DNA from 4 places in the Kitasatospora sp. NPDC002522 genome. Region 2 is predicted to be linked to each of the others. Evidence: riboswitches for the same ligand, from Rfam matches in the RefSeq annotation. Region 2 holds a riboswitch; each other region holds the start of a gene.
The links. A riboswitch is a leader RNA that binds a small molecule or an ion and turns the genes downstream of it on or off. The one in region 2 is predicted to bind cobalamin.
Positions count from the first base shown of each region.

Region 1: it holds a riboswitch for cobalamin, as region 2 does, so the genes downstream of both, ACWD4U_RS31675 (Nickel transporter NicT) here and cobN (cobaltochelatase subunit CobN) in region 2, are expected to answer to the same signal.
Region 3: it holds a riboswitch for cobalamin, as region 2 does, so the genes downstream of both, ACWD4U_RS04685 (ribonucleoside-diphosphate reductase subunit alpha) here and cobN (cobaltochelatase subunit CobN) in region 2, are expected to answer to the same signal.
Region 4: it holds a riboswitch for cobalamin, as region 2 does, so the genes downstream of both, ACWD4U_RS15405 (cobalamin biosynthesis protein) here and cobN (cobaltochelatase subunit CobN) in region 2, are expected to answer to the same signal.

Region 1 is NZ_JBSFXE010000057.1:10,625-15,623, reverse strand. Features, by position in the region: gene ACWD4U_RS31680 (DMT family transporter) at 75-920, shown strand; gene ACWD4U_RS31675 (Nickel transporter NicT) at 976-2,085, opposite strand; cobalamin riboswitch at 2,117-2,314, opposite strand; gene ACWD4U_RS31670 (DUF6445 family protein) at 2,428-3,120, opposite strand; gene ACWD4U_RS31665 (Fpg/Nei family DNA glycosylase) at 3,205-4,011, opposite strand; gene ACWD4U_RS31660 (helix-turn-helix domain-containing protein) at 4,131-4,697, opposite strand; gene ACWD4U_RS31655 (SDR family oxidoreductase) at 4,808-4,999, shown strand, end outside.
Region 2 is NZ_JBSFXE010000014.1:149,356-154,354, forward strand. Features, by position in the region: gene ACWD4U_RS14995 (cobalamin biosynthesis protein CobG) at 1-1,103, opposite strand, end outside; cobalamin riboswitch at 1,289-1,441, shown strand; gene cobN (cobaltochelatase subunit CobN) at 1,660-4,999, shown strand, end outside.
Region 3 is NZ_JBSFXE010000004.1:115,172-120,170, forward strand. Features, by position in the region: gene ACWD4U_RS04680 (ribonucleotide-diphosphate reductase subunit beta) at 1-150, opposite strand, end outside; gene ACWD4U_RS04685 (ribonucleoside-diphosphate reductase subunit alpha) at 150-2,564, opposite strand; cobalamin riboswitch at 2,736-2,862, opposite strand; gene ACWD4U_RS04690 (GNAT family N-acetyltransferase) at 2,955-3,449, opposite strand; gene ACWD4U_RS04695 (helix-turn-helix domain-containing protein) at 3,719-4,690, shown strand; gene ACWD4U_RS04700 (histidine phosphatase family protein) at 4,749-4,999, opposite strand, start outside.
Region 4 is NZ_JBSFXE010000015.1:68,026-73,024, reverse strand. Features, by position in the region: gene ACWD4U_RS15420 (alpha/beta hydrolase) at 1-1,108, opposite strand, end outside; gene ACWD4U_RS15415 (hypothetical protein) at 1,264-1,959, opposite strand; gene ACWD4U_RS15410 (helix-turn-helix domain-containing protein) at 2,083-2,751, opposite strand; cobalamin riboswitch at 2,969-3,114, shown strand; gene ACWD4U_RS15405 (cobalamin biosynthesis protein) at 3,148-4,131, shown strand; gene ACWD4U_RS15400 (cobyric acid synthase) at 4,128-4,999, shown strand, end outside.

The DNA of each region.
Region 1 (4,999 bases), on a different contig from region 2:
TACGCTTCGGGCGGAACGACAGATCCACCGAACTGTACTGCGGAGTCCACCATGCTGCCCTGGAGCTGCGCTTCATGAGCGCCGCGCTCGCCCTGCTCGCCAGCCTGCTCTGGGGAGTCGCCGACTACGGCGGCGGCGCGATCACCCGGCGGCTGCCCGCGCTGACGGTGGTGGTGCTCTCGCAGGCCGCGGCCGCCGCCGTGCTGCTGGTGGCGGTGGTGGCCACCGGCGGCTTCGCGGACGCGGGGCCCGGGCTCTGGTACGCGGTGGCGGCCGGCCTGATCGGGCCGGTCGCGCTGCTGGCCTTCTACCGGGCGCTGGCGCTCGGCCCGATGGGCGTGGTGTCGCCGCTGGCCACGGTCGGGGTGGCGGTGCCGATCGGGGTGGGGCTGGCGGTCGGCGAGCGGCCGGGCCTGACCCAGGTGCTGGGCATCCTGGTCGCGGTCGCCGGGGTGGCGCTGGCCGGCGGTCCGCAGCGCGGCGGGGCCGCGGTCAGCCGTCAGGTGCTGGTGCTGACCCTCGGCGCGGCGCTCACCTTCGGCGCGGTGCTGGCGCTGATCGCGCACGCCAGCAGCGGCGGCGGGCTGCTGCTCGCCCTGCTGGTGCAGCGGGTGACCAACGCCGTGGTGGGCGCCGGGATGCTCGCCGCGGCGGCCCGCCGGCAGCCGCTCGAACTGCGCACCGCCGGGCGGTCGCTGCCCGCGCTGACCGCGGTCGGGGTGGCCGACGTGGCCGCGAACGGGCTGTACGCCGCCGCCTCACACCTGGGCTCGGTGGCGGTCGCGGCCGTGCTGGCCTCGCTCTACCCGGTGGTGACGGCGCTGATGGCGCGCGGGCTGCTGAAGGAGCGGCTGCTGCGGGTGCAGGTGGTCGGCGCGGGGCTGGCGGTGGCCGGCTCGCTGATCCTGGCGGCGGGCTGACACCGCGTCAGCCGCTGCCCGGCCAGGCACCCCGCCCGGTCAACTCCCCGCCCGGTCAGCCCGCGTTCGCGAAGGCGCGGGTGCGCTTGGCGACCTGCCAGTAGCCGATCGCGGCCGCCCAGACCACCACGAACAGGCCGACGATCACGAAGCCCACGTTGTCCAGGCTCAGCCCGGCGATCCACCCGGTGACCGGGTCGGTGAGCGACAGCTTGTCGTGCAGCACGGCGACCAGCTCGATGGTGCCGATCAGGAAGGCCACCGCGATCGACAGGCCCGTGATGGTCAGGTTGTAGTACACCTTGCGGACCGGGTTGGAGAACGCCCACTGGTAGGCGAAGTTCATGAACGTGCCGTCCAGGGTGTCGAACAGGCTCATCCCGGCGGCGAACAGCAGCGGCAGGCAGACCACCGCGTACCAGGGCAGCCCGGCCGCCGCGCCCGAGCCGGCCATCACCATCAGGGTGACCTCGGTGGCGGTGTCGAAGCCCAGGCCCAGCACCATGCCGACCGGGAACATCTGGCCCGGACGGGAGATCGAGCGGGTGGCGCGGTTCAGCACCCGGGCCAGCAGGCCGCGCGACGTCAGGTGCCTCTCCAGCTCGGCCTCGTCGAACTGGCCGGCCCGCATCGCCCGGAACACCCGCAGGATGCCCAGCAGGGCGACCAGGTTGAGCGCGGCGATCAGGTACAGGAAGGCGCCCGAAGCGGTGGTGCCGATGGTGCCCAGCACCTGATGGGTCGTCGACTCGTCGTCCATCAGCGTGCCCGCCAGCGCCGCTCCCCCGGCGACCAGGCCGGCCATGAGCACCACCATCGAGGAGTGGCCGAGGGCGAACCAGAAGCCCACCGAGACCGGGCGGCGGCCGTCCGCCATCAGCTTGCGGGTGGTGTTGTCGATCACCGCGATGTGGTCGGCGTCGAAGGCGTGCCGCATGCCCAGGGTGTACGCGGTGACGCCCAGGCCCACGCCGAACACCTGGGTGCCGACCTGGTACCGGTGCGGCGCCACCAGGAAGAACAGGGTGCCGAAGGCCACCACGTGCAGCGCCAGGATCACGGCCATCAGCCCCGCCGTGCGCAGGGTGTCCTCGCGCCGCCAGCGGAAGCTCGGCAACGCGGCGCCCGGACTGTTCTCGGGCAGGGTCAGTTCGGACGCGGTCATCCGCGGATCACGCTCCAGCACCTCGTGGATCACTTCGTGAGATGCCGTGGCCGGTCTCCTGGCTGACGGGGTGTTGCGCGCCGGCGCCCGGCCTTCCCGGCCGCGACGGGGCCAGTGGCACGAGGTGGGAGCCGACGACTCCCCGATCACAGTGGCGAGGGCCGCTCCGGACTCCTGTGGCGAGGCACAGTGCACCGGCTTCCCGAACACCACGGCCCGACCACCGTAGGACCGACGCGCCCGCAGCGGCAAGGCCGCACGGGCGTGCGGGTCCGCAGGTGGCGAAGATCACGCCCGGGCGGGTCCGGTGACGGCGCGTCACCGGGCCGGGGTGACGGAGCGTCAGGCCATCCAGAAGAAGACGCAGGTCATCCGCTTCTCGTCGAGCGTCGCGCCGTGGTACTCGCTCGCCGTGTGCATCAGGTTGGCGGTGTAGAGCAGCAGCCGGTTGTAGCGGTGCGGGACGGCCAGGTCCTCGGTGAAGGAGTCCGGCGGGACGAAGCGGGTGCCGAGGGCGTCCACCAGGTTGTTGTGCGGGGCGACCACGGTGTTCCCGCCGAGCCGGCCGCCGGGCAGGCTCTGCCGGTAGAAGCTGGTGCCGCACCGCTTCGGGACGCCCGGGTTGAGGTACAGCACCGCGGCGTAGCGGCAGAGCGAGCGGGAGTCGGTGTGCGGCCGCGGCTCGCACTCCCCCGCGCCCACCACCTGCACGCAGTTGTGGTTGAAGGTGCCGCCCTCGGCCTCGCCCAGCGCCCAGATCCGCGGCACCCCGATGGTCTCCCGGACCAGCTTCTCGACGTGTGCCAGCTCCTCGGGCTCCAGCCCGGGCATCGCCCGCAGCCCCGGCCAGGCCTCGGGCTTGTGCGGGTAGCCCTCCTCCCAGTCGGTGCGCGCCAGGTGCCGGGCGCGCACCGCGTCCGGATCGGGCAGCACGTCGTCCAGTACCCAGTAGTCGCGGCCCTTGGTGGGCTTGCGGTAGGGCAGGACGGGCAGCGCCGGGGTCGGGCGCGGGGCCTGGAAGGGTTGAGCAGGCATGGCCCCGACAATAGGAGCGCCGCCCCGCGCCCTCACCCAAGAAGCGGTCAACCTTGCGTCAAGGCTTGGCGATCCGACGGCACGTCAGGGTCGCTGGCAGCTCGGGCACCAGAACAGGTTGCGGGCGGCCAGTTCCTCCGTGCGCACCGGGGTGCCGCAGACCAGGCAGGGCTGGTCGGTGCGGCGGTAGACGTACACCTCGCCGCCGTGGTCGTCCACCCGCGGCGGGCGGCCCATCGCCTCCGGGGTGTGCTCCGGGCGGACGGTGTCGATCCGGCCCGCGGCGGCACCCGCGTGCATCAGCTCCACCAGGTCCGACCAGATCGCCTCCCACTCCGCCCGGCTGAGCGAGCGGCCCGGACGGTGCGGGCTGATGCCGAGCCGGAACAGCACCTCGGCGCGGTAGACGTTGCCGACGCCCGCCAGCACCTTCTGGTCCATCAGCAGCGCGGCCACCGTCGTGCCGCTGCGCGAGATCCGCCGCCAGGCGTCGTCGCCGGCCTGGTCCGGGCGCAGCGGGTCGGGGCCCAGGCGGCGGTGCAGCGCCAGCTTCTCGGCCGGGGTGAGCAGCTCGCAGGTGTTGGGGGCGCGCAGGTCGGCGTAGTGCTCCTCGCCCTGGATCCGCAGCCGGACCTGCCCCACCGGGACGGGGGCCGGCCCGCCGCCGAAGGTGAACCCGCCGTACAGGCCCAGGTGCACGTGCAGCCAGGACTCCCCGAAGCCCAGGAACAGGTGCTTCCCGTGCGCCTCCGCCTCGTCCAGCACTCGGCCGTCCAGTAGTGCGGCGCCCTCCGCGAAGCGGCCCTGCGGGCTGGACACCGCGACCGGTCGGCCGGCGAACAGCGCGGCGTTCTGCCTGGCCAGGCGATGGATGACGTGCCCCTCCGGCACCGGCGTCAACTCCTTGGATCGGGGTGGCTGAAGGACTCCATCATCCCAGCCGGGTCGGACAGGCCGGCCGGGGCGACTGGCTCCGGGCTCCTGGACCCGCGCTCCGGGTGGCGGGCCGGTCAGAGGTCGGCGGCGGCGGCGTGGAGGGTGGCGAGGGCGCGGCGGGCGAGGGCGGAGAAGTCCGTGTCGTCGGTGGCGGTCCACTCGGCGAGGGCGGTGCGCAGCGCGAGGGAGGCGAGTTCGGCGGCCAGAGCGGCGGTCGGGGCGGGGACGTCGCGGGCGCGCAGGGCGTCGGTCAACGCGGCGACGAGGCCGGCCCGCTTGAGGAGTTCACGCTCCGTCAGCTCCGGGTGGGCGGCGATCACCTGCTGGCGGTCGCGGACGGCCTGCCGCCGCTCCGGGCGGAAGCCGTACGTCGCAGCGGCGTCCAGCGCGGCGGCGACCGCCTCCAGCGGGCCGGTCCCGGCCGGGGCGGCGGCGACCGCCTCGGCCAACAGCCGGCCCAGCACGTCACCGCCGAACAGCACCTCGCGCTTGTCGGTGAAGTGCCGGAAGAAGGTGCTCTTGCCCAGGCCCGCGCGCTCGGCGATCTCGGCGACGGTGGTGCGCTCGTAACCCTGCTGGACGAACAGGTCCAGCGCGGCGCGCTCCAGCCGCTCGCCTGCGTTCGGTTCCCACCTGGCCATGATCGGAAGTCTACGCGATGGGACTTGGTCCCATCACTGGGCTAGAGTAGCGATGGGACCAAGTCCCATCACCTCGCGTTCCCCTCACTCACGTTCCGGAGGCTCCGGCCATGCATGTCTTCGTCACCGGTGCGAGCGGCCACCTCGGCTCCGCACTCCTGCCCGAACTCCTCGCCGCCGGCCACCGGGTCACCGGCCTGGCCCGCTCCGACGCCTCCGCCGCGGCGCTCACCGCGCTCGGCGCGGAGGTCCGGCGCGGCGACCTCGACGACCTGGACGGCCTGCGGGCGGCTGCCGCCGCG
Region 2 (4,999 bases):
CCGGCGGGGTGTCCGCAGCGGCGTTCGCAGCCGGACCAGTGCACGGGCAGCCCGCCGGCCGTCGCGGTGCGGGCGGCGTCCGCCCGGACGTCGGCCAGGGACTTTCCGCACCCGGGCAGCCCGGTGCAGGCGCTCAGCCCTTCCCAGGGCCCGCCGGGCTCGGTCCGGAACCCGGCCGCGGCGAAGCGCTCCAGCCATCCGGCGCCCGCCCCGGGCACCACGACGCCGCGCCACGGGGTCACCCGCACCGCTGCGCCGCCGGGGCCGCCGGACGCCGGCGCCTCGGCCAACAGGCGCCACTGCGCGCTGTCCGCCCGGCCGAACCGCAGCCCGACCGACACGGCGTCACCGACGACGCCCAGCGCGGGCGGCCGCCCGGCGAACTCGGGCAGTTCGACCGCGCCGTCGGGAAGTTCGTCCTGCACCTCGCGGACGTGCCAGGCCCGGCCGCGGGCCAGCGCGAGGAACTTCCGCGCGGCGTCCAGCGCGGCGGCGACCGGCGCGTCGACGGGGGTGCCGCGGCGGGCCCGGCCGAGGCGCAGCAGGGCGCGGCCGCCGCCCGTTGCGATCAAGGTCACATCGGCGTTCAGGGCGGCGACGTCCCCGCGCCCGTCGTCGACGGCGAACAGGAACTTGCCGGACAGCCCCGCCGCCCATCGCGCGGCGCACAGCGCGGCGTCCAACTCCCTTACCCAGGTGTGGACTTCGTCGCCGTGTCCGAGTCCGTCGAGACCGGCCAGCGGGGAGGCGACGACGTTGCGCACCCGCTCGTGGGTGTCGGACGGCAGCAGCCCGGCGGTGCGCAGCCGGGCGGCCAGTTCCGCCCCGCAGTCGTCGCGCAGCCCCCGCAGCTGGACGTTGCCGCGCGAGGTGACCTCGACCTCGCCGTCGCCGAGCGCGTCCGCCGCGTCGGCGATCGCGTGGACCTGACGGGCCGTCAACAGCCCGCCGGGCAGCCGGAGTCGGGCCAGGTGGCCGTCCTCGGCCCGGTGCAGGCGCAGCGCGCCGGGGCAGGCGTCGGCGCGGTCCCGGTCGGTCCCGACGACGGGCGCGGCACCGCTCCCGCCGGAGGGTGCCGGTACGGCGTCGGGTGTGGGTGGCATGGCCGCGAGCATACCCATCGGCGGGCGGCCCGCTACCGTCCCGTACGTCACACTCCCCCGCGGTGACGGTCCGACAATGCGCAGCTCAGCGCCGTGACACGAGGGGCCCACGGGCCGCCCGGGACGCGTGGGGCGGAGATCCACGGGGCGTTCGAGGTCACACTCCCCCCGGCGGGCGATCACCCCGTACGATGCTGGCGGGCGGTCCGCGGACCGTCCGCTGCCAGCGACGGCACAGCGGAGGAAGTCCGGTGCGAATCCGGTGCGGTCCCGCCACTGTGACCGCGGCTCACCGAGCCGCGGGAGCCAGGAACTCCGGCCGTCCTCCACTGCCCGGGGCGAGGACCCCGAGGAAGGTCCGATCGATGCGCCGCCGCATGCCCGCAGCCGGGCCGGGTCCCGTGCCGCCTCCGGCACCCGTGCCCCGGTGCCCGGACGCGCCCGTTCCCGCGCCCACCAGTTCGTCGGCGTCCCGCCGTTCACGCGGGGGCGGGACCGTCTCCGCGCCCGGGTGCGTCCACCCGTCCCTGCCCGACACGCCCGGGAGGGCTTCCGCATGATCCTGCTCCTGTCCACGTCCGACACCGACCTGCTGAGCGCCCGTGCGGCGAACGCGATGAGCGGTCCGGTGCCGTTCCGCCTGGGCAACCCGGCGCGCCTGTCGCCCGCCGAGCTGCCGGAGCTGCTGGAGGGCGCCGACCTGGTGGTGGTGCGCCTGCTGGGTGGCCGCCGCGCCTGGCAGGAGGGGCTGGACGCGCTGCTCGCGGGGCCCCGCCCGGTGGTGGTGCTGACGGGTGAACAGGCCCCGGACGCCCAGCTGATGGAGCTGTCGACGGTGCCCGCGGGCATCGCCGCGGAGGCGCACGCCTACCTGGCGCACGGCGGCCCGGCGAACCTGGCGGAGCTCGGCGCGTTCCTGTCCGACACGGTGCTGCTGACCGGCCACGGCTTCGCGCCGCCGGCCTCGGCCCCGGCCTGGGGTCCGCTGGAGCGCACCCCGGCCACCGACGCGGGCCCGACCGTCGCGGTGCTGTACTACCGCGCCCACCACATGAGCGGGAACACCGCGTTCGTGGAGACGCTCTGCCAGGCGATCGAGGAGCAGGGCGCGCAGGCCCGCGCCTACTTCTGCGCCTCGCTGCGCGGCGCGGAGCCGGAGCTGCTGGCCGCCCTCGGCGAGGCCGACGCGATCGTCACCACGGTGCTCGCGGCGGGCGGCACCCGGCCGGCCGACGCGCAGGCCGGCGGCGACGAGGAGGCCTGGGACGCCGGCGCGCTCGCGGCGCTGGACCGGCCGATCCTGCAGGCGCTGTGCCTGACCTGGTCGCGGGCGCAGTGGGAGGGCAGCGACGACGGCCTGTCCCCGCTGGACACCGCGACCCAGATCGCGGTGCCGGAGTTCGACGGCCGGCTGATCACCGTCCCGTTCTCCTTCAAGGAGGTCGACCAGGACGGCCTGACGGTCTACGCGGCGGACGCCGAGCGGGCGTCGCGGGTCGCGGGCATCGCGGTGCGCCACGCCCGGCTGCGGCACGTCCCGGCGGCCGAGCGCCGCCTGGCGCTGGTGCTGTCGGCCTACCCGACCAAGCACGCGCGGGTCGGCAACGCGGTCGGCCTGGACACCCCGGCCTCCGCGATCCGGCTGCTGGAGCGGCTGCAGGCGGAGGGCATGGACCTCGGCGACAGCCTCCCGGGCCTGCACACCGAGACCGACGGCGGCCACGAGGGCGACGCGCTGATCCACGCGCTGATCGAGGCGGGCGGCTACGACCAGGCCTGGCTGACGGAGGATCAGCTGTCCCGCAACCCGGTGCGCATCCCGGCCGCCGACTACCGCCGCTGGTACGCGACGCTGCCTGCGGCGCTGCGCGAGCAGGTCGAGGAGCACTGGGGCCCGGCGCCGGGCGACCTGTACGTCGATCGCTCGCACAACCCCGAGGGCGACATCGTGCTGGCCGCGCTGCGCTCCGGCAACCTGCTGGTGCTGATCCAGCCGCCGCGCGGCTTCGGCGAGAACCCGGTGGCGATCTACCACGACCCGGACCTGCCGCCGAGCCACCACTACCTGGCGGCGTACCGCTGGATCGCGGCGGCGCAGGAGGACGGCGGGTTCGGCGCGCACGCGGTGGTGCACCTGGGCAAGCACGGCAACCTCGAGTGGCTGCCGGGCAAGACCGCGGCGCTGTCCGCGGAGTGCGGCCCGGACGCCGTCCTCGGCGACCTCCCGCTGGTCTACCCGTTCCTGGTGAACGACCCGGGCGAGGGCACCCAGGCCAAGCGCCGCGCGCACGCCACGCTGGTCGACCACCTGGTGCCGCCGATGGCCCGCGCCGACTCCTACGGCGACATCGCGCGCCTGGAGCAACTCCTCGACGAGCACTCGAACATCGCGGCGATGGACCCGGCGAAGCTGCCGGCCGTCCGCGCGCAGATCTGGACGCTGATCCAGGCCGCCCGGCTCGACCACGACCTGGGCCTGGACGAGCGGCCGGAGGACGACGGCTTCGACGACTTCCTGCTGCACGTCGACGGTTGGCTGTGCGAGGTGAAGGACGCGCAGATCCGCGACGGCCTGCACGTGCTCGGCCAGGCCCCGGCGGGCACCGACCGGGTCAACATCGTGCTGGCGATCCTGCGGGCCCGCCAGATCTGGGGCGGCGTCAGCGCGCTGCCGGGCCTGCGCGAGGCGCTCGGCCTGGACGAGGCGGCACTGACCCTGGGCGCGACCGACGCGGCGGAGGCGCAGGCCCGGGCCCTGGTCGAGGCGATGGAGGCCGAGGACTGGAACCCGGCCGCGGTGGAGAAGGTCGCCGCGGGCCTGCCGCCCGCGGTGGCCGAGGTACTGGCCTTCGCCGCCGCCCAGGTGGTGCCCCGACTGTCGTCCACCACCGACGAGTTGGACGCGGTGCTGCACGCCCTGCAGGGCGGCTTCGTGCCGGCCGGCCCGTCCGGCTCGCCGCTGCGCGGCCTGGTGAACGTGCTGCCGACCGGCCGCAACTTCTACTCGGTGGACCCGAAGGCGGTGCCCAGCCGGCTCGCCTGGGAGACCGGGCAGGCGCTGGCCGCCTCCCTGGTCGAGCGCTACCAGGCCGACAACGACGGGCAGTTCCCGCCGTCGGTGGGCCTGTCGCTGTGGGGCACCTCGGCGATGCGCACCGCGGGCGACGACATCGCGGAGGCGTTCGCGCTGCTCGGCGTGCGCCCGGTCTGGGACGACGCCTCCCGCCGCGTCACCGGCCTGGAGGCCGTCCCGCTGGAGGAGTTGGGCCGCCCGCGGATCGACGTGACGCTGCGCATCTCCGGCTTCTTCCGGGACGCCTTCCCGCACGTGGTGGCGCTGCTGGACGACGCGGTGCGGCTGGCGGCCCGTCAGGAGGAGCCCGCGGAGCGGAACTTCGTCCGCGCCCACGTGCAGGCCGACCTCGCCGAGCACGGCGACGAACGCCGCGCCACCGTCCGGGTGTTCGGCTCCCGCCCGGGCACCTACGGCGCGGGCCTGCTGCAGCTGATCGACAGCCGGGACTGGCGCACCGACGCCGACCTCGCCGAGGTGTACACGGTGTGGGGCGGCTACGCGTACGGCCGCGACCTGAACGGGCGTCCGGCCCGGGAGGAGATGGAGACCGCCTACCGCCGGATCACGGTGGCGGCGAAGAACACCGACACCCGCGAGCACGACATCGCCGACTCGGACGACTACTTCCAGTACCACGGCGGCATGGTGGCCACCGTCCGCGCGCTGACGGGCAGGAACCCGGCCGCGTACATCGGCGACTCCACCCGCCCGGAGACGGTCCGCACCCGCACCCTCACCGAGGAGGCCGCCCGGGTGTTCCGCGCCCGGGTGGTCAACCCGCGCTGGCTGGAGGCGATGCGCCGGCACGGCTACAAGGGCG
Region 3 (4,999 bases), on a different contig from region 2:
GTCGGCCACGTCCGAGTGCAGGTCCACCTCCTCGACGGTCCAGGTGTTCTTGATCGCGTCCCGGTACCGGTCGTAGAACGACGGGTAGCGCATCGGACGGAGCGTCAGTTCGAAGCCCGGGTCGAGCAGCATCTTCGTGTCGTCGGACATTACTGGCAGGCCTCGCAGGACTCGGGGTTCTCCAGGGAGCAGGCGATGGCGTCCTGCTCCTCCTGGCTGAGGGTCGGGGCGGCCACCGGCACGGGGGCGGCGGCGCGGGCGGCTCCGGAGGCGGCCTGGGCGATCCGGGTCGCGGGGCGGGAGCGCAGGTAGTAGGTGGTCTTGAGACCGACCTTCCAGGCGTAGGAGTACATCGAGGAGAGCTTGCCGATGGTCGGCGCCGCCATGAACAGGTTCAGCGACTGGCTCTGGTCGATGTACGGCTGGCGGGCGGCGGCCAGGTCGATCAGCGCGCGCTGGGGCAGCTCCCACGCCGTGCGGTAGAGCGAACGGACCTCCTGCGGCAGCCAGTTGAACTCCTGGATGGAGCCGTTGGCGTCGCGCAGCGCGTCCCGGGTCTGCTGGTCCCAGACGCCGAGGTCCTTCAGCTCGCGCACCAGGTACGGGTTGACCTGGAGGAACTCGCCGGACAGCGTCTCGCGCTTGAACAGGTTGGAGACCTGCGGCTCGATGCACTCGTAGACGCCGGCGATCGAGGCGATGGTCGCGGTCGGCGCGATGGCGAGCAGCAGCGAGTTGCGCAGGCCGACGGCGGCGATCCGGGCGCGCAGCGCGTCCCAGCGCTCGGTCCACTGCGGGGCGGCCGCACCGAAGTGGTCGATGTGCAGCTGGCCGCGGGCGGCGCGGGTCTCCTCGTACGCCTCGTGCCGGCCGAACTGCTCGGCCAGGTCGGCGGAGCGCTCGTAGGCGGTGAGCATGATGCGCTCGGCGATCAGGGTGGAGAGGGTCTTCGCCTCGGCGGAGTCGAAGTCGATCCGCAGCTTGAAGAAGACGTCCTGCAGGCCCATCACGCCCAGGCCCACCGGGCGCCAGCGGGAGTTGGACGCCCCGGCCTCGGTGGTCGGGTAGAAGTTGATGTCGATCACGCGGTCGAGGAAGGTCACCGCGGTGCGGACGGTGGCGTCCAGGCGCTCCCAGTCCATCGCGCTCGTGAGGTCGTCGACCGAGGCGCCCGGGGCGACGTGCGCGCCCAGGTTGACCGAGCCGAGGTTGCAGACCGCGGTCTCGGAGTCGTCGGTGACCTCCAGGATCTCGGTGCACAGGTTCGAGGAGTGCACCACGCGGCCCGGCAGCGCGGTCTGGTTGGCGGCCCGGTTGGAGGCGTCCTTGAAGGTCATCCAGCCGTTGCCGGTCTGCGCCAGGGTGCGCATCATCCGGGCGTACAGGGTCTGCGCGGGGATGGTGCGCACGGCCTTGCCGGCCAGCTCGGCCTTGCGGTACGCCTCGTCGAAGTCGGCGCCCCACAGGTCGACCAGCTCGGGCACGTCGGCGGGGGAGAACAGCGACCAGTCCTGGTTGGCGTTCACCCGGCGCATGAACTCGTCCGGGATCCAGTGCGCCAGGTTCAGGTTGTGGGTGCGCCGCGCCTCCTCGCCGGTGTTGTCGCGCAGCTCCAGGAACTCCTCGATGTCGGCGTGCCAGGTCTCCAGGTAGACGCAGGCCGCGCCCTTGCGCCGGCCGCCCTGGTTGACCGCCGCCACGGAGGAGTCCAGGGTGCGCAGGAACGGCACGATGCCGTTGGACTGCCCGTTGGTGCCGCGGATCAGCGAGCCGCGGGAGCGGATCCGGGAGTAGGACAGGCCGATGCCGCCGGCGTGCTTGGACAGCCGGGCGATCTGCGCGTAGCGGTTGTAGATCGAGTCCAGGTTGTCCAGCGGCGAGTCCAGCAGGTAGCAGGAGGACATCTGCGGGTGCCGGGTGCCGGAGTTGAACAGCGTCGGGGAGGACGTCAGGTACTCCAGCCGGCTCATCAGCCGGTACAGCTCGGCCACCTCGTGCACCGAGCGCTCGTCGGTGCCGACCGCGAGGCCCGCCGCCACGCGGAGCAGGAAGTGCTGCGGGGTCTCGACCACCTTGCGGGTGATCGGGTGGCGCAGCAGGTAGCGGGACTGGACGGTGCGCAGGCCGAAGTACTCGAAGCGGTCGTCGCCCTGAGGGTCGATCAGCGCGTCGAAGAGCGCGGCGTGCTCGGCGACGTAGGCGGCGGTGGCGTCGCCGATCAGGCCCTCGGCGTGGCCGACGGCGACCGAGTCGGAGAACGCGGTGACGCCCTGGGTGCGGGCCTCGTCACGGATCTCCAGGGCGAGCAGGCGGGCGGCCAGCTTCGAGTACTGGGGGTCCTCGGCGATCATCGACGCGGCGGCCTCCACGGCCAGCCCGCGCAGCTCGGCGAAGTCCGAGCCGGCATGGCGGCCGCGCAGTGCGGCGGCGGCGACGTGGCCGGGGTCCACCTGGGGGAGATCGGTGCTGCGGTCGGTGAGCAGCCGAAGCAGCGCCGCACCGGGATCGGTGAAGGTGTCGGCGGAACCCTGGGACGGCAGGGTGACTGAGGCGGCGACGGTCAAGGCGCACTCTCTCCTGTGGCGGCGGTCGGACGTGGCACGGTTGTCCGGATCCGCGCGTGCGGCAGGGGAGGACGGCACGCCGAAAACGCGTAACGGCGCGCGAAAGACCCACCCCCGGCCCGCCCGCGAGACCGGACGGCAAAGCAGTGCTGCATGGCGTCTGCGGGGATGCCGTGTCGCACACCGTCGGCAGGTCCTCGGACTGCGCGGGCGTCGCTGCAGCCCGCTCACCGTTGCGGGGCAGTCCCGGACTCGCACCGGGTTCCCCTGCGTTGACAGCGAGAGTGAGCATACATGTAGTGGCGGCTGGAGCTGGAAGCACCAGATGTAGTAGCGCGTGTCGTGTCGGCCCGTCCGCGCGTAGACAACAGGACGGATGCGAAGCGCCCGTCAGAACCGGATCGTGTAGACCATCAGCTGAAGGCCGGGCATCGGCTGCCAGTCCCGGGCGGGGGTGCGGACGAAGCCCAGCGCCTCGTAGATCCGGTGCGCGGCGGTCATCGCGGGCCGGGTGGAGAACGCCATTCCGGCCAGGCCCAGCTCCCGGCTGCGCTCCATCGCGGCGGCCACCAGGGCCCGGCCGACGCCGCGGCCGCGGGCCGCCGCGCCGACCGCCAGCATCCGGATCTCGCCCTCGTGCGGCTCGGCGATGTCCGCCCACTCGGTGCCGCCGGCGGCGAAGGTCACACAGCCGAGGACCTGCCCCGACGCGTCGACCGCGACCAGGAGTTCGGCCTCCCGGTCGCGGCGCGCGGCGTCCCTCAGCAGGTGGACGTACGGGGAATCGGAGCGGGTGTGGCCGTCGCCGACGAAGGCCTCGACGCTGACCGCGCCGGCGCCTTCGAGGTCCTCGGCGAGGGCGCGGCGGATGATCGGGGGCTGCATTCGGACAGTGTGCCGGAGCGGATCCGGCGCGGGTCGGCGAGGTCCGGGTCGACGGGATAGCCGGTGGGGCGGTGGCGGTTGTCCCGGCCGTGCCTGGTGGTCCGGTCCAGGTCGCGGCCGACCAGGACGCCGAGGAGTCCGAAACTGCCGAGGAGGCCCAGCAGGGCGAGCGCGGTGGTCATGGGTCCACTCTCCGCTCCGGGCGCACCGCGTACGAGTGGCAGGAAAGCCTGCTTGCCTCGAAATCCTGCCACTGCCATCCTGGACCCATGCTGAGCAACGTCGCGGTGATCGTGCTGGAGGAGGTCCACCCCTTCGAACTGGGCGTGGCCTGCGAGGTGTTCGGCCTGGACCGGAGCGAGGAGGGCCTGCCGGTCTACGACTTCGCGCTGGTCGGCGACCGCCCCGGCCCGATGCGCACGCACGCCGGGTTCAGCATCGACGTGCCGCACGGCCCCGAGCGGATCGCCGAGGCCGACCTGGTGATCGCCACCGCCACCGGCATCCGCGACCACTACCCCGAGGAGCTGTGCGAGGCGCTGCGCGCCGCGCTGGCCCGCGGCGCGCACCTGCTGTCGATCTGCTCCGGCAGCTTCCTGCTCGGCGCGGCCGGCCTGCTCGACGGCCGGCGCTCCACCACCCACTGGCGGTATGCGGACCTGATGGCCGAGCGCTTCCCGCTGACCACCGTCGAACCGGACGTGCTGTACGTCGACGACGACCCCGTGATCACCTCGGCGGGCACCGCGGCCGGCATCGACGCCTGCCTGCACCTGGTGCGCAAGGTGCAGGGCGCCGAGGTGGCCCGCGGCATCGCCCGCCGGATGGTGGTCGCCCCGCACCGGGACGGCGGGCAGGCCCAGTTCATCAACCGCCCGCTGCCGGAGGGCGAGGGCGACTCCCTCGGCGGGGTGCTGGAGTGGATGCGCCGCCACCTGGAGGAGGAGACCAGCGTCGAGCGGCTCGCCCAGCTCGCCCACATGTCGCCGCGCACCTTCGCCCGCCGCTTCCAGCAGGAGACCGGCACCACCCCGCACCGCTGGCTGATCGGGCAGCGGGTGCTGTTCGCCCAGCGGCTGCTGGAGTCCACCGACGAGAGCGTGGACGCCGTCGCCGCGCGCTGCGGCTTCGGCAACGCCGCCACCCTGCGCCACCACTTCGGCCGCCGGCTCGGCACCACCCCGCAGGCCTACCGGCGGGCCTTCGGCCACCCCCGGCCGGCCGTGAGCCCGGCGGCCTGAGCCCCGCCCCGACGGCCCGCACGCCGTCCCGGGGCCCTCCCGCGGCCCTGACGGCGCGTCAGGACAGGTGGCCGGTCTGGTTCCAGGACTGCGGGCGCAGCCGCCCGTCGCGGGCCCGCCAGACGCTGGTCGAGCAGTTGGCGACCGGGTCGAGGGCCAGCAGCTGCTCCTCGCCGAGCCGGTCCAGCACGTGGCGCATCATCAGCACCGTGCAGTCGTGCGCCACCACCAGCACCGGCCGACCGGCCTCCTCCTCGGCCAGGTCGCGCAGCAGCGAGCGCACCCGCAGCGCCACGTCCAGCCAGGACT
Region 4 (4,999 bases), on a different contig from region 2:
GCGGCGTGAGGAAGCGGCGCAGCGCCTCGGTGTAGGCCGCCGGGTCGGCGTTCCACAGGGCGGCGTGTGCGGCGTCCGGGACGGGCTGGAGGCTCACCAGGTCGTCCCGGCTGGTGGCGAGGCGCTGGGCGGCCGCCCAGGGGGCGATCCGGTCAGCGGGGCTGTGCAGCACCAGCGCGGGGGCGGGCAGGTCGGTGCCGGCCGCGATCCGGGCGAAGCCGGCCAGGTCGACGCCGGTGCGGCCCTGCGCGGCGAGCGAGCCGAGTTCGGCGAGAGCCGGGGACGCGCCGCCGCGGGCGCTCTCCCGGCGCATCGTCTCGGTCAGGTCCAGCACCGCCGAGTCCAGCACCAGGCCGGCGATCCGCTCCCGCCAGGTCGAGCGGGCCGCGGTCTGCAGCGCGATGCTCGCCCCGACCGACCAGCCGTACAGCACCACCCGGCCCGCGCCGTGGTCCAGGGCGTGGACGATCGCCGCCTCGACGTCTCGCCACTCGGTCTCGCCGAAGTGCCCCAGGCCGTCCGGGGAGGCGGGCGCGCCCTCGTCGCCGCGGTAGGTGACGGTCAGGGTGGGCAGGCGCAGCGCGTGCAGCAGCGGCAGCACCGGCAGCGCCTGGGTGCGGTCGGCGCCGGGGCCGTGGATCAGCACCACCCAGGTGCCGCGGATCCCGGTGGTGTGCCAGGCCGGGAGCGGGCCGAGCTCGCCGTCGACCGCGGTGTCGGTGAAGTCCAGGCCGGCGGCGGTGCGCGGGTCCCCGATCAGCACCCGCGGGGTGACCCGGACCTCGGTGCCGACGGCCAGGGTGCCGCCGTCGGCCCGCTCCAGCCGCCGCAGGACCCGCTGCTCGCCGCGGTCCAGGACACCGCCGACCACCGCGTGCCCGCCGTCCGGCCACTCCAGCGCGTAGTGCCCGGTCAGCAGGGTCTCCTCGGTCCGGGTCAGCCCGACCCGGCCGGGACCCAGGTCCTGCACCACCACCCGCGTCGCGGCGAACGGCTCCACCTCCCCGGGCCGCACCACCCGGTTCGACACCTTCCTCCCGAGCAGCAGGAACGCCGCCCCGGTCCCTGCTGCGGCGGCTGCGACAACGGCGGCGGTTCCCCAACGCATCGACGGCACTCCCCGGCTGACGGTCCATGGCTACGAGCACCAGTCCACCCGCAGACGCCGCCCCCGGCGACCCGGGACGCGCGAGCGGGTGGTCGGCCGGGGAGCCGACCGCCGGTGACAGCGGGACGGTGCACCGGGAGCGGCCGCGCTCCGGGTCATGCGCGCCGACGAGCCCTCGGCATCGGTTGGCGGGGACCGCCCTCGACGAGGTGGCCGTAGCCGCCGGCCTCCCAGACCAGCGCCCGGAATTCCTGCAGGGTCAGCGCTGTGGCCTCTTCGCCCGACTCGGTGCGGAAGTGGACGGTGCCGCAGCGGGCGCAGTACCAGCCTCGGGACCAGAGCCGCTCGGCAGCCGCCCGACCCGCCAGGAGCCGTTTTCGGGCCGACCGATGCTTGGCCGCGCGGACGAACAGCGCGATCGCCGCCACCAGCGCCAGTGCGGAGATCCAGCCCAGGAAGGCGAAGTCGGGCCGTGGCGAGTCCGCGACCGGAGTGCGGTCGAACGGGTAGTTCTGCGGGTGCGTCGCCGTGGTGCGGTCACTGAACCAGTGGCCGGCGGCGGCGCCTGCGATGAAGGTCCCGATGGACACCAGTCCCAACATCCCCGCGAGACAACCGAGCGGTGACGGCATGGACAAGAGCCCCGGTGCCGGTTCCAGAGCACCCGACAGGGACGTGGTGACACTGCGGGTGACGGTCTCCTCGGGATCGTCGAAACGAGCCGGAGTCGTGATCCTGACGCTGTCCCGCCCGGCGTGGTAGACGGCCGGAACGCCGGCCACCTCGTCGGTGAGTCCGCAGCTCGGGCACGGTTGCAGCAGCGGTGGCCCGGTGTCTTCGATCCTTGCCATGGAACCCCCTGGGTGCGTTCTGCCGGTCGGGCGCGGCCATGCTGACAGACGACGGGGCGAGACGGTGATGATCTGAGCGAAGACTGAGGATCGGCCGTTCGACCGACCCTTGGCACCCGTCCGCTAGGCCGCCAGTTCCTCGGCCAGGAGTTGCCAGAAGCGCGGGGTGACCGGGGGGCGGGGCGGGGGCGGGGTGGCGCCCCAGTGGGTGGGGGTGTGGTGTTCGGACTGGAGGGTGGCGAGGGTGTGTTCGAGGGCTTCGGGGGCGACCGGGACGATGCGGGCGATGGGGCGGAGTTGGGCCTGCCAGCGGCCCTGGACGACCTGGCGGAGGCGGGAGTCGAGTTCGGCGTCGCGGCCGGTGAGGTGGACCAGGGTGCGGAGGTCGACGCCGAGGACGACGGCGAGGGTGTGGGTCTGTTCCTCGTCGCCGGTCCACTTCCCGGTGGCTTCGGCCTTCTGGTAGGTGGCGGGCGCGAGGCCGAGGCGGCGGGCGGCCTGTTCCTGGCTGAGCTCGCGGGCCAGCCGGAAGTCGCGCAGGGTGCGCGGGGCTCCGCCCATGAGCTGGACGGGCGGGCACCAGAGGGTGCGGGCGAGGGCGATGAGCTCCTCTTCGGTGGGGACGATGTGGCCGCTCTCCCAGCCGAGGACGTGGGCGGGCAGCAGGCGGATGCCGTGGGCGGCGAGGCCTTCGGCGACCTGATCGGGTGTCAGGCCGAGGCCGGTCCGGTGGGCCCGGGCCGCGGCGGGGGAGAACGGCACGGGCGGGGCCGGCAGCTGTCTGCGTCGCATGCCCCCTGAACGTACGGGCGGACGGCGGCGGGCCCCACCCGCCGAAGACACGAAGCGGGGCGGGCGGTCCCGGCCGACGACTGGTCGATCGAACGAGAGGGGGGTGGACGAACCGGACGCCGGATCGGACGTAGTGACGGAGCGACAGCCGCTCGGCCGGGAGCGCTCGGACGGCGACCGTGTGTGACCAAACCCTCCGTCACCTCGGTTGACTGGCGGGAAGCGGGCGTGGTGGGATCTTCGGGCCAAACGGAGGTAAGCAGAGGAAGCCGGTGCGAGTCCGGCGCGGTCCCGCCACTGTGACCGGGGAGCCCGATGGGGCGTCCGGGAGTCAGGAGACTCTGGCCTTTCGTTCCGTCGATCCAGGGCGCGGACCCTGAGTGAGGACACGACGCCATGCGGGCTGCCCCGTACCTGGTGGGCGCGGTCGCGGGGTACCTCGCGGACGCCCGGCTGGGCGACCCTCGGCGCGGGCATCCGGTCGCCCTGTTCGGCAGCGCCGCCGCCCGGTTGGAGAAGCGCCTGTGGCGTGACCACCGCGGGGCCGGGGCGGTGCACACCGCGCTCGCCGTGGGCGCGGTCGCCGCGGGCACGGTGCTCGCCGAGCGCGCGGTGCGGCGTTCGCGGCCGGCCGCGGCCGCGCTGACGGCCGCCGCCACCTTCACCGTGCTGGGCGGGACGTCGCTGACCCGGGAGGCGCGGACCGTCGGACGGTCGTTGGCGGCCGGGGATCTGACGGCGGCTCGGGAGCGTCTCCCCCACCTGTGCGGACGCGACCCCTCCGGCCTGGACGAGCAGCAGGTGGCCCGGGCGGTGGTGGAGTCGGTCGCCGAGAACACCGCGGACGCCGTGGTGAACGCCCTGGTGTGGGGCGGACTGGCGGGCGCCCCGGGGTTGTTGGCGTTCCGTGCGGTCAACACGCTGGACGCGATGGTGGGCCACAGGTCCGCGCGGTACCGCCGTTTCGGCTGGGCCGCGGCGCGGCTGGACGACGTCGCGGGCTGGCCGGGTGCCCGGCTCACCGCGCTGCTGACGGTCGCCGCCTCGGGCGCCCCGGGCCGGACCTGGCGGGTCTGGCGGCGGGACGGCTCCGCCCACCCGAGCCCGAACGCCGGGCAGGCCGAGTCGGCGTTCGCGGGCGCGCTCGGCGTCCGCCTCGGCGGGACGCTGCAGTACGGCGAGCGGGTCGAGCACCGGCCGGTCCTGGGCGCGGAGCTCCCCCCGGTCGGCGTCGCGGACATCGAACGGGCCTGCCGGCTGTCGCGGCGGGTGGGGGCCCTGGCGCTGGGGGTCACCGTCGCCGCGCGGGCCGTGGCGCTGTCGCGCCCCCGGGGTGCGTTCTCCTCTTCCTCTCTCCCCTCCGAAGGAGCCCGCCCGTGAACGGCGCGTTGCTGGTCGCCGGTACGACGTCCGATGCCGGGAAGAGCGTGGTCACCGCGGGGATCTGCCGGTGGCTGTCCCGGCAGGGGGTGCGGGTGGCGCCGTTCAAGGCGCAGAACATGTCGTTGAACTCGTTCGTGACGGCCGACGGGGCGGAGATCGGCCGGGCGCAGGCGATGCAGGCGCAGGCGGCGGGGGTGGAGCCGGAGGCGGCGATGAACCCGGTGCTGCTGAAGCCGGGGGCGGACGGGCGCAGCCAGGTGGTGCTGCTCGGGCGGGCCGTCGCGGAGGTCGGGGCGCTGGACTACCGGGAGCGCAAACCGGTGCTGCTGGAGCGGTCGTTGGAGTGCCTGGCGGACCTGCGGTCGCGGTTCGACGTGGTGGTCTGCGAGGGCGCGGGCTCCCCGGCGGAGATCAACCTGCGGGACCGGGACATCGCCAACATGGGCCTGGCGTCGGCGGCGCGGCTGCCGGTCGTGGTGGTCGGCGACATCGACCGCGGCGGGGTGTTCGCGTCGATGTTCGGCACCCTGGCGCTGCTGTCCGCGGAGGACCAGGCGCTGATCTCGGGCTGGATCGTCAACAAGTTCCGCGGCGACGCCCGGCTGCTCGCGCCGGGGCTGGAGATGCTGCGGCAGTTGACGGGCCGTCCGGTGCTGGGGACGTTCCCGATGCTGTCGGGGCTGTGGCTGGACGCCGAGGACTCGCTGGACCTGGCGTCGGTGGCGCAGCGCCCGCCGGTGGCCGGGCCGGCCGGGGCGGAGGTGCTGCGGGTCGCGGTGGTGCGGCTGCCCCGGCTGTCGAACTTCACGGACGTGGACGCGCTGGCCCAGGAGCCGGGGGTGCTGGTCCGCTGGGCGACCCGGCC